DNA from 4 places in the Metabacillus sediminilitoris genome. Region 4 is predicted to be linked to each of the others. Evidence: riboswitches for the same ligand, from Rfam matches in the RefSeq annotation. Region 4 holds a riboswitch; each other region holds the start of a gene.
What was found. Region 4 has a riboswitch for lysine ahead of GMB29_RS26465 (transporter substrate-binding domain-containing protein). Riboswitches for the same ligand answer to the same signal wherever they lie in the genome.
Positions count from the first base shown of each region.

Region 1: another riboswitch for lysine. It lies ahead of GMB29_RS20635 (aspartate kinase); the one in region 4 lies ahead of GMB29_RS26465 (transporter substrate-binding domain-containing protein).
Region 2: another riboswitch for lysine. It lies ahead of dapA (4-hydroxy-tetrahydrodipicolinate synthase); the one in region 4 lies ahead of GMB29_RS26465 (transporter substrate-binding domain-containing protein).
Region 3: another riboswitch for lysine. It lies ahead of GMB29_RS22310 (amino acid permease); the one in region 4 lies ahead of GMB29_RS26465 (transporter substrate-binding domain-containing protein).

Region 1 covers NZ_CP046266.1:4,280,952-4,284,170, reverse strand. The annotation lists gene uvrC (excinuclease ABC subunit UvrC) at 1-1,220, shown strand, start outside; lysine riboswitch at 1,287-1,465, shown strand; gene GMB29_RS20635 (aspartate kinase) at 1,751-2,980, shown strand; gene GMB29_RS20630 (YslB family protein) at 3,046-3,219, opposite strand, start outside.
Region 2 covers NZ_CP046266.1:2,670,987-2,674,205, forward strand. The annotation lists gene GMB29_RS12640 (AraC family transcriptional regulator) at 1-54, shown strand, start outside; gene GMB29_RS12645 (hypothetical protein) at 281-703, shown strand; gene dapA (4-hydroxy-tetrahydrodipicolinate synthase) at 822-1,709, opposite strand; lysine riboswitch at 1,832-2,010, opposite strand; gene GMB29_RS12655 (undecaprenyl-diphosphatase) at 2,660-3,187, shown strand.
Region 3 covers NZ_CP046266.1:4,615,618-4,618,836, forward strand. The annotation lists partial or broken gene GMB29_RS22310 (amino acid permease) at 454-1,872, opposite strand; lysine riboswitch at 1,940-2,122, opposite strand; gene GMB29_RS22315 (APC family permease) at 2,265-3,219, opposite strand, start outside.
Region 4 covers NZ_CP046266.1:5,519,572-5,522,790, reverse strand. The annotation lists gene GMB29_RS26475 (sensor histidine kinase) at 1-804, opposite strand, end outside; gene GMB29_RS26470 (response regulator transcription factor) at 797-1,492, opposite strand; lysine riboswitch at 1,703-1,886, shown strand; gene GMB29_RS26465 (transporter substrate-binding domain-containing protein) at 1,989-2,825, shown strand; gene GMB29_RS26460 (amino acid ABC transporter permease) at 2,892-3,219, shown strand, end outside.

The DNA of each region.
Region 1 (3,219 bases), 1.2 Mb from region 4:
AAGAAATCACCAAATTTCTTAATGGCGGATATAAAAACATTAAAGAAGAGCTAACGGAAAAAATGGTCAAAGCATCAGAAGCATTAGAATTCGAACGTGCGAAGGAATTCCGTGACCAAATCCTCCATATTGAAGCAACGATGGAAAAGCAAAAAATGACGCTAAATGACTTTGTTGATCGTGATGTGTTTGGGTATGCCTATGATAAAGGGTGGATGTGTGTTCAAGTCTTCTTCATTCGCCAAGGTAAGTTAATTGAACGCGAAGTATCAATGTTCCCGATATATGATAGTCCGGAGCAAGAGTTTTTAACGTATCTAGGGCAATTTTATTTGAAAGCAAATCACTTTGTTCCAAAGGAAATATTATTACCAGATAGTATTGAAAATGGATTAGTCGAGCAGCTTTTAGATGTAACAACATTACAGCCAAAGCGAGGTAAAAAGAAGGATTTAATTTTATTGGCACATAAAAATGCAAAGATCGCGCTTAAAGAAAAATTCTTTTTAATTGAACGTGATGAAGAAAGAACCATAAAAGCTGTTGAAAACCTTGGTGATAAACTTGGCATTCATACACCACACCGCATTGAGGCATTTGATAATTCTAATATTCAAGGAACAGATCCTGTATCAGCAATGGTTGTTTTTGAAGATGGAAAACCAGCTAAAAAGCATTACAGAAAATATAAAATAAAAGGTGTTCAAGGTCCTGATGACTACGAATCTATGAGAGAGGTTGTTAGAAGACGATATAGTCGTGCACTTAAAGAAGAACTTCCATTACCAGACCTAGTCATTATTGATGGAGGAAAAGGACATTTAGCTGCTGCCCAAGATGTTCTGGAAAATGAGTTAGCCCTTAATATCCCTGTTGCAGGTCTTGTAAAAGATGATAAACATCGAACTTCTGAGTTACTTATTGGATCTCCGCCTGTCTTTATCCAATTGGAGAGAAATAGTCAGGAATTTTATCTACTTCAACGAATTCAAGATGAAGTTCATCGTTTTGCCATCACATTTCATCGTCAGCTCCGCGGTAAAAATGCATTTCAATCTGTTTTAGACGAAATTCCAGGTGTAGGGGCACAACGAAAGAAATTGCTTTTAAAACATTTCGGATCTTTAAAGAAAATGAAAGAAGCAAGTATTGAGCAGTTTAAAGAAGCTGGAATGCCTGAGAATCTTGCCAAACAAATCGTTGAGTATCTAAAAGAATAGGTTGTTATTTTCGGTATTATCTGATAGGATATTAATTAATTTCATACTTTGATCGTAAGTTTGTTAAATGATGGTAGAGGTGCGAATTTCAAGAGTAACCAGTTCGAGGAGAATGGTATCCAAGGACAGCTGGTGAAAGGGGTATTCGCCGAAGTGATTAAAGCACCATTTGCTTTATTTGCTGGTTTTACATTTAAGAGATGTAAAATTGTCAAGAAAAATTTTCTTGGAGAGCTATCTCATTGTAAGAAACGAAGTTTGTTTCGTTTTTATAAGCAATGGGATGTTTTTCGTCTCATTGCTTTTTTTATTGCTTAGGAAATGATCTAGCTCTTGAACTGTGGATAAGCACATGGCATCCAGAACCGTTATTTTGAACAAAGTGCATTCAAAATGCAATTTGTGCGTATTTTGACTTTCGACAGTCTCGATTTGTCGGTGATGGTGACGCGCCTGCGCTTTTGAAAGAGACTCTAACCTTTTTATCAGACATATCCGATCATTGAATATAACAGAAGGGTGAGATTGTGTTGGGTATAATTGTTCAAAAATTCGGTGGTACCTCAGTCGGTACTGTTGAAAGAATTCTTAATGTTGCAAACCGTGTTATTCAAGAGAAAGAGAATGGGAATGATGTCGTTGTTGTTGTTTCAGCAATGGGTAAATCGACAGATCATCTTGTAGAACTTGCAGGACAAATAACCTCAAAACCTAATAAAAGGGAAATGGATATGCTTCTTACAACTGGTGAACAAGTTACAATTTCCTTATTATCAATGGCACTTCAGGAAAAAGGTTATCAAGCTATTTCGTTTACAGGATGGCAAGCAGGTATTGAAACAGAAGCAAGTCATGGAAATGCAAGAATTACTAATATTAATACAGACCAAATATTAAAGGAATTAGCTGAGGAGAAAATAGTCGTTGTCGCTGGATTTCAAGGTGTGTCAGATGAGAATCAAATTACAACATTAGGCAGGGGCGGTTCTGATACTACTGCAGTTGCACTAGCTGCCGCTTTAAAAGCGGATAAATGTGATATTTATACAGATGTAACAGGTGTTTACACAACAGACCCAAGGTATGTGAAGGGTGCTCGCAAACTTGAGACTATTTCCTATGATGAAATGCTTGAGTTGGCTAATTTGGGGGCAGGTGTTTTACATCCGCGTGCAGTAGAATTTGCAAAAAACTACAATGTATTGTTAGAAGTTCGTTCCAGTATGGAAAATGAAAGAGGGACGATAATTGGGGAGGAATCAAACATGGAAGAAAACTTAATCGTTAGAGGTATTGCATTTGAAGATCAAGTAACAAGAGTATCAGTATTAGGTTTACCTAATGAATTACCGACACTTTCTACTATTTTTTCAAGATTAGCTAATCACGGAATAAATGTTGATATTATCATACAAAATACAACGAGTGTTAATAAAACATCGATATCATTTTCTATTAAAACAAGTGATCTTGATGATACAAATACAATTCTTAAGCAACTTAAAGCTGACCTAAATTATGAGAGAATTGAAGTAGAATCAGGACTTGCAAAAGTATCAATTGTGGGTTCTGGTATGGTTTCAAACCCTGGTGTTGCAGCTGAAATGTTTGCTGTGTTAGCTGGTCAGGGAGTTGAAGTGAAAATGGTGAGTACTTCGGAAATAAAGGTTTCAACAGTAATTGCTCAAGAACAAATGGTTCCTGCTGTTGATGTGCTTCACAGTACATTCGAACTATCTAAAGAAGTAACGAGAATATAATAGAATAGTGAGGGGGGCACTTATGTGCAACCCCCTGCTATAAAATTAGCTCATAATGAGTGACATTACAATTTTCGATTGCTTCTTTTACCTATTGGATGTTGTTCTTCAAGTATGTCTTTATGGTCCCATTTAACTGTGAATACAACTTTATTGGCACGTTTTTTAACTTGTTCATATGTTTCAGTTATGTGCTTATTGATTGCTTGGAGCTGTTCTGCAATGAAGCCGGCTTCTAA
Region 2 (3,219 bases), 2.8 Mb from region 4:
ACATTTAAAAGCGAAATTTGGATCCCGGTTAAGAAAAAAGTAGAAGTAATATGATCAATGCGGAAAAGTTAATAGATCTTCATTTATAGAAAAGAAAGGTATATACCCATGTCACTTAAATGTATTTAAAGGAAAGGATGCGATGCTTCAATAAAGAAGGATCGCTTTTTCCTTTCTATATAGAGGGAGTTGAATAATTATATCCCCATCAAAAGTAAATTTAACATTCGCATTTGTCCATATTATTGCATAACGTGTATAAAGAATGGGGTGAAATAAAGTGAATACTCAATCAGAAACCAAAAATCAAACCAAAGAAAGTAGTCATAATGACAATAAGGAATTGATTAACCAACTTGAAAAACAGGTTTCCATTGCAGTCTGGATTCAATTCATCGGTGCAATAATGGAATCATTATATTTATCTAAAATTATGTTGATTAGTGAGGAAGTTAGAGCAGATGAAAATGAAAGACAAATAGTACTGTCGTCTTGGGTTGGAAGCATTGGAACATTTTTAGATAGTATTGGTACTACAACTCAAGCCTTTACAAGTGATGAAAAAATCGAACTGGAAGGAGAAGTACTCTCTAATTTTGGGGATTGGATAAAAGTAATCAGTTCAATACTCGATGCACACGCGGGTACACAGATAATTATTGAGGACAAAGAGAAATTAAGACAGCCTACTTTCTTCCCATAAAGAACAAAGGACATGACATATTATAAATGACTAATATGTCATGTCCTTCCATTTATCTATCTCTTTTTTGGTCTTGATAAGGACTTGCCTGTTCATCTATCCTTTTGTTTATGGTTAGTTAGCTGCTAACGTTGATGTTACTAGCTTCAAGAACACTCTTTAAAGCTCTTGTCTCGTCATCATTCAAAGCCACCATCGGCAAGCGAACACCGCCAACTTGAATCCCGCGCATATTCAAGGCTGCTTTTACAGGTGATGGATTTGGTGCAGCGAACAATGCGTTCATAATCGGCAGAAGCTCGCGATGTAATACACCAGCTTTGATAACATCGCCATTTTTAAAACTGTTGATCATATTTTGCATTTCATTGCCAATGATGTGGGAAGCAACGGAAACAATTCCAGCCCCACCAATCGCTAATACAGGTACTGTTAAGCCATCATCACCGCTGTACAATGTAAAATCACTAGCTGATTTACTTATGATTTGCGCCATCGCATCAAGGTCACCGCTTGCTTCTTTGATGCAAACAATATTTTCTATGTTTGAAAGGCGGACAATCGTTTCAACCGTCATGTTAACAACACTTCGACCTGGTATATTGTAAAGCATGATTGGTAATACCGTTGATTCGGCAATGGCTTTAAAATGCTGGTACATGCCTTCTTGTGATGGTTTGTTATAGTATGGAGTGACCAGCATAATGCCATCAACTCCTGCTTCCTCAGCAAGACGAGTTAAGCTGATCGATGCTTTTGTATTATTAGAGCCGGTCCCAGCGATGACTGGCACTCTTCCTGCAACAACGTTTACAACAAATTTAAAAAATTCTACTTTTTCTTCAGTTGTTAGTGTTGGTGATTCGCCTGTTGTCCCAGCGATCACTAGTCCATCAGAGCCATTATCAATAAGATGATTCACTAACGTTCTCGTAGCTTCAAAATCGATTTCACCATTATGATCAAACGGAGTCACCATTGCTGTTAATACTTGACCAAAATTCATATCTACACACCCTTTTTGTATTTTTTAATAAGAGGAGGGTAGGGCAATTTTCCATAAACGCAAAAAAGCAACAACGAGGGATTCGCTGTTGCATTAGAAACAATAAGAATCAAAAATCGTTCCCGTGCGATAGCCCTCCATATAGTTTCCTATATGACAGTTCTGTATTTATTCAATAGCAGAACCAGCTTCAAGAACATGAGATTCTTTCCGCTTCGGCAAATACCCCTTTCTACAATCGTCACTGGATCTCATTCTCCTCGAATTGTATACTAATGATCTTTGCGCCTCTATCCTCACTTCAAAAGGTTTTGAAATAAGAAATATGTAATTGAGTGTAATATAACAGATAATTCTTTCAATTGCAAGGAAATTATGATTTTTTATCTTGGATGGAATACGCCAACTTCTTTGGGTATTTATTATTTTATAAGCTCTGTTAAACTTGCCTTTTGATCATAACATCTGAATTCTTCCTGTCTAAGTAATTATAATGATATGACGTTTTAGACACTTGAATAACATACAGATTGATGTCCTTCAAAAGAAAATGCGATATAAAAAGAGACTAATCGAAACAGACTAGCCCCCCCATTATATCAATTATTCCGTTCAAGTTTTTCATGAAAATAACTCCAAGCTGCCATAGCTGCAGCAGAAGTGATTTCACCAACAAAGTGTAATATGCCTACAAGTAGGTCCAATAAAACCAACTCCTTAATAAGCATCTACTAACACATGAATCCACCACCACTTATTTTAAACGAAAGAAAAAGTTTCAATAAAATACCAAATATACTTGTACATTTGGTACGAGACAGCAGTTCTTCAGGTAACTGTAAGATATGATTGCTTTCGTTTATTGTTGCAACTAATTAGAGTTATCTATACATAATTCCTGCTTCACGGGGAATTTTATTTATATCTATAAGGTTAGGAGATCCTTTTTTATGAACAACAAAGCTTTTAATATCATCAACGGTCTATCAGGACGTTGTACACCCATTGATTTATTGATGATAGTGATTTCAAATAAGATTCGATATGTATTTGTTTTTGTATTGATAGTTATGTGGTTTAGAAATGATTCCAATAAAAAAGCTGCTGGAAATGCGGTGAAATCTTCGGGGATTACCTTGATCATACATACAATCATTAAATTGGTTTATTTTAAACCACGTCCTTTTATGAAACGCCGCGTAGGCATATTGATTCCATCAAAAATGGATTCAACGTTTCCTAGTAAACACACGCTGTTAGTATTTGCTATTTCAACATCTATCTTTCTTTATAACCGTGTCCTTGGTTTAATCATGATGGTTTTGGCAGGCTTAACTGGCTTTTCACGTATTTGGGTAGGCCATCATTATCCATCTGATATTATTGGAAGTGCATTTATTGGTTCTATGACGAGTATTATTCTTGATAAAATACCAACTGATACTCACATGGAACTGAAAAAAAAGCCTACTCATTAAGGTCACTTTCATTGTTTATTAGTGGTAATCGC
Region 3 (3,219 bases), 900 kb from region 4:
ACATTATATATAATATCCTAAAAGAACTTTTTCTACAATAATAATAATTACGGTTAGGAAATAAGAACCACCCTATAGATACAAAGAACTTAATTGTTTAAATATTCAGTTTTAAATATTACAGAATAATAAAAAAGGTTTATTTTCACAAAACAGCTCCACTTTATAGGCCTAAATAATCAAATAATAAAAAACAAAGCAATAGGTATTTCTTCTCGATTTCACTTTGTGTTTTTGTCGGTTGGAATCGAACCACTTCCACACCCTTTAGAACCAATTTCAATTTTCACCTGTTATCTGGTCTGGAGGATGGCCCTTTAAGTCATGATCACCTTTCACTCACTATGATATTGGTATTGTCATATTAAAAATCAGCTTGTACAATTTTTACCAAGCTGATTTTTCGCTTTCATCTTTCCTGTCTAATAAGATATCGAGTGAATATGCAATATTTTAGTTTTTATTAGTAAGCTGGTGATTCTTTTTCCCGCGATTAATAATTGGGTACAAGATCACTCCAGCTGCGAATAGTCCTATTCCCAATGTAAATGTCACCATATCAGCTATTCCAGATTTAATGACATAAATCGAGTATATAAGGGCAAAAACTGCAATGATTCCATCTACCATACGCAATCCATTTTGATGATCATATGTCTGTCCTTTTATAATTAGCTTCAAGAAAAAAATAGCTGAGACTAAATATGGTATCAAATAAGCAAGCGTTGCTGATGTCGTTAAAAATGTATAGGCCTCACTTATCGTACCTGATATAACCGATAGAATAAATAATTGTGACATTGCATTTGTTAATGTTAATGCTCGTACAGGGCTTCCCTTTTTATTAACCTTAGCAAAATATTTCGGAAAGACTCCTTTTGCTGCCGCTTAATAAGGTACCTCAGCACTTAGCAGGATCCAACCAATTGTTGATCCAAATAAGGCAATAATAGCGAGTATCGCCATAACTGTCGCACCGGTGTCACCAATCATAACAGAAAGTGCATCCACAAACGGTTTATCAGAAGCTCTTAAAACCTCTTGCGGTAAAACCCCCATAATAAGCAACGTTATTCCCATATAGATCAATAACGCAATAAATAAGCCGATAACCGTGGCGCGGCTGACATCTCTTTGTGATTTTGCCCGTCCAGATAAAATAACAGCTGACTCAATTCCAACAAATGCCCAAAGTGTTGATATCATCGCCATGTTAATTTGAGAAGAAAGTCCATGTGTTTGACCTGCTGAATCTATTACTGGTGTATAAAGATCCCCAAGGTTTGAATATTGAAATGTGAATAGTGCTGCAACAATAAATAAAGCAAAACCCATTATTTTCGTAACTGTCGCAACTACATTTAATTTTCCTGCAGCATTAAGGTTTGTAATTAAGATAAAATGAGTTCCCCAAAGCAAGATTGTACAAATAGTAAATGTAACAAATCTTCCAACCTCAATATCTTGATTTCCAACTGTTAATAAAACAGTAGAAGCACTCATAATCGGGAAGAATGTTGACAAGTATCCTGCAAAACTTGTAATGATGGCAACATTACTAATCCAGTTCGCAATCCAATATCCCCAAACCATACTAAATCCGGCTATATCTCCCGTACGAGGTGATTCAAATAATTCACGGGCATAGCTTTGCGGACCGGCAGTTAAGTCAGGTCTTCGAATCGATAATTTCCCAAAAACTAGTGCAATCATTAATACACCAAGACCTGTAAGTAACCATGCCAATGCGACGCCAAGAGGACTTGCTGTCTGTGCTAGTGTGCTCGTCAGCATGAATATCCCTGAACCTACCATATTACCTACAACTAAAGAGGTTAAAATCAACAGCCCCCACTTTTTTTCTTTCATCATAAACCCTCCGAAAAAAGCGCATGAAATTGTATATTCATGCGCTTTGAATTCAAAAAAACCGCAACAATCTCTTCATAGCTCTCCATAGATGTTAATCTATGACAGTACTACACCTTTTTGATGCAGTCCCAGTATGGATAGCTGGTGTGGTTACCCATACTTCGGCAGCAATTCCTTTTGTGTTTATTTCTACAATCCCACCAGATCTCCAAAAACACTACTCATAACCGCTGCAACCTCTACCTCACCGAGATATGATGAGGATTTCACCTATATAATTGTTTAGTTTTGAGAATATCAAATCATTTTATCCAGTGTCAATAAGCTACTAAAATGCTTTAATATTCTTATTCTTCAGAACTAAATTTTTCGTTTCATTCTACTATTGAGAGTTATTCTTTAAGATGGTAGGGAACAGTAGTGACAATAACATCCTTTCTATAAAGAAGTACTGCACGAATGAGTAAACTTGACTGATTGTGAAGAATATTATGCCATTTTTTCTTTGGAATGAACTGCGGTATCAATACAGTTACCCGATAGTTCGATTCGTTTGCTTTATGTTCTACTGTGTCAATGAACTTTTTTAACGGATGGATAATACTTCTGTAATAAGAGTAAAGTGTAACTAATCTTATATCAGGCTGCCATTTTTGCCATTTTTCTTCAAATGTTTTTACATCTTTTCTTTCAAAGGAAACATACACCGCAATAATTTGATCTGCCTTAAGAGACTTTGCATAGTTTAGCGAGTTTTCAACCACATGAGTGATTCCAGCTACAGGTACAATAATGACATTTCCTTCAATTGGTTTAACAGGATCACAAGTTGTTATCCTTAGCTGGTTTCCTACCGCCAAATAATGACTTTTAATCCGATGAAAGATGATAACAAGTAATGGTAAGAAAATTAAAACAGACCATACTTGACCAAATTTGGTGATAAAAAATGTTAACATAACTAGAAAACTAATTAAGGCACCAATGAAATTGATCACTAATTTAACAATCCAGCCTTTAGGCTTTTCTCGAATCCATTTTACGAGCATCCCGGTCTGAGATAATGTAAAAGGTATAAAAACTCCTACAGCATAAAGTGGTATCAATTGTTCTGTTTGGCCTTTAAAAACAATGATTAACAGAATTGATGCGGCTCCTAGAAAAATAATTCCATTTGAATACCCTAAACGATCGCCTCTTATCGTAAACATCCTTGCAATATATTTATCCTTAGCAAGGTTAAAGGCGAGTAATGGAAATGCTGAATATCCGGTATTCGCAGCAAGTACAAGGATCATAGCTGTTGTTCCCTGTATGAAATAGTACATGAAATTTCTTCCAAACGTT
Region 4 (3,219 bases):
TAAATCCTTAGAATCAATGCCCCTGCCAAAGTCTTGAATTTCTAAAATCGTTTGATCATCATGCTTATAGCTTCGAATGATGATATCGCCTGAATCACTATATTTTACCGCATTAGATAATAGCTGTCTTATAATAAAAGCCAGCCATTTTGCATCACTAAGTACCTCGGTTACCTCAAGCTGTATATCAAAGCCAACCCCTTTTTGAATACACCATGTTTGTAACGTTTTAAGCTCTTTTGTGATGATGGCTTTAATAGGAAGCATCTCTAAATATAAGTCATTTTCAATAAAGGTAATCCGTTTTTGATGGAGGTGCTGATCTAATAGCAGGTGGATACGCAGCCATTCATAGGTTAGTTGTGATTTTAATGCATAGTCATCTAATCTTTCTATCATTAAATGCATCGCTGTCAAAGGTGTCTTTACCTCATGAATCCAAGATAAAAGTTCATCTTTTTCATGCTCAACAATCATTCGATTTTGTGAAACAATAAGTTTCAATTGTTTTGTTTGGTCAGTGATCCGTTTTTCAATTATCTTTTCAAAGGGACTATCCGATTCATTTAAGCTTGTTAAATCTAGATGATCTTCCCATTCTTCTAATCTTTTATAAAACTTAGTTTCTTTGTTGTAACGGATAAACAAAAAAAGACTAAACACGATCATGCATATGAAAATCAAATAGACTACAGACTGGAATGGGATCGTTGTATCTATATAAGCGATAAAGAGGATAATCAACTGCTGGAATAAAAAGAAAAGAATCCAGCTTCGCCTTTCCATTAAGAATGTTTTAACCATTTGCATCTTCCTCTTCAATTGCAATATAACCCTGTCCAATTTTTGTTTCAATATAACGCCCCAACCCGAGTTCTTCTAGTTTTTTCCGCAATCGATTAACATTGACGGTTAAGGTATTATCACTTACAAACCGTTCGTCATCCCATAAGCTTCTTATTAATTCTTCACGGCTTACGATCTTATTTTTATGTTCGATTAGTATTTTTAATATGAAAACTTCATTTTTTGTTAATTCGATTGAGCCTGCGTCATTAGTTACCACATTTTTTTCATAATCAACCGTTGCCCCGCTCCATGTTTTGAGGGATATAGGTTCAGTGTTGTAATTGTATACTCGCCGAAGAATAGCTTGTATTTTTGCAATGAGTACATCAAAATGGAATGGCTTTTGGATAAAATCATCAGCTCCAAGCTGCATAGACATCACCATATCAGTCGGATGATCACGCGAGGATAAGAAAATAATTGGAACGTTTGAGTGTGTTCGAATCATTCGGCACCAATGAAATCCATCAAATTTCGGCAATTGAATATCTATAATGACTAGATCTGGCTTTATGGCAGTAAACTCTTGAATTACTTTACTAAAATCGTTAATTCCATAAACATCATAAGACCACCCAGTCAATCGATCCTTAATTTCTTGAAATAGTGTTTCATCATCTTCAATTAGCAATAGTTTAAACAATCGATTCACCACACTTTACTTGTATGTCTTATTTAAAGAGTATAGCAAAAAGATTCTATGTTCTATAGGTAATTTTGTAAATATAAGGAAGGTTAGTGACTCTTTATGAAAACCATATACTAAAATTTACCTATTTAAAGCTGTGTTGACAGATTGCATATGTTATTGTAGGATAATAGACATATAATTTAATAGTAACCTCACTTTTTACAGTGAGGTAGAGGCGCGGTATTTAACAGTCTGTAGTGGAGTTTAGAGAAAACGATGATGCTATGGAGAAGGAAATGTCGCCGAAGCGGGTAATATTCTCAGTATTACTAGCTGGGTCTGTAGTTAAGAGCTGCAGGACTGTCTCAATAAACATCCCGGTTTATTGAGTTGTGCTATCTCATTTGGGGAAAGAAGAGGACTTTAAGGTGACTATACATACGGCCTGAGTTTATCTCAGGCCGTTTTTTATTTAGTTAAAACCAGAAAACAGGGGGAGAAGATAATGATGAGAAGAAAATTACCATTTTTTATCGTCACATTACTTTCAGCTATTATCCTATTAGCAGGATGTGGCACAAGCAGCAGTCCAGAATCTTCATCTAAAGACGATAATACATTCAAGGTTGGTCTTGAGGCTGGATATGCACCATTTAACTGGACGCAAACAGGTGATGAAAATGGTGCTGTTAAAATTGATGGCAATGCAGAATATGCTGGCGGTTATGATGTTGAGATCGCTAAAAAAATTGCTGATGGTTTAGGAAAAGAATTAGTGATTGTAAAAACAGAATGGGACGGACTTGTTCCGGCTTTAACTTCAGGTAAAATCGATGCGATTATCGCAGGCATGTCGCCGACAGCTGAACGAAAAGAAACAATCGATTTCTCAGACAACTATTATAAATCAGATTTAGTTATGGTCGTTAAAAAAGGCAGCAAGTATGATGGTGCTACTTCAATCCAAGATTTCAAAGGAGCTAAAGTAACAGCTCAATTAAATACATTCCATTATTCAGTCATTGATCAAATTGAAGGTGTCGCGAAAGAGCCAGCTATGGATAACTTCCCAGCAATGAGGGTGGCTCTTGAATCAGGAGTCATTGATGGTTACGTTTCAGAGCGACCTGAAGCTGTTAGTGCATCAGCTGCTAACGAAAATTTTGCAATGGTTGAATTTACTAAAGGATTTGAAACATCTGATGATGATACAGCAATTGCTGTAGGTGTTGCAAAGGACAGTGAATTGACAGAAAAAATCAATGAAATTTTAGCAGGTATTTCAGAGGAAGAACGTACTAGTATCATGGATGCGGCGATTAAAAATCAACCAGCAGCAGAATAAGGATCAAGTTAAAACCGGCTGTAACTTCTTACAGTCGGTTTTATGATGAAGTAAAGGAGGAGAACCATGACATTTGAGTGGATCATAAAAATTATTACAGAAAACTGGCCGATGTTCCTGCGTGGAGCAGGAGTAACACTTTTAATTGCATTAATAGGTACTATTTTTGGAGCGGTCATCGGATTGCTGGCGGGAGTTATTCGTACGATTCCAATGCCTGAAAAAGGTGCAAAAAAGATTTTATTAAAAGTGATTAATGTCATTCTTTCGATTTATATTGAATTTTTCCGCGGAACACCGATGATTGTGCAAGCGATGGTTATTTTTTATGGCTCAGCTTTAGCGTATGGGATCGATATGGATCCGTTAGCTGCAGCAATCTTTATCGTGTCGA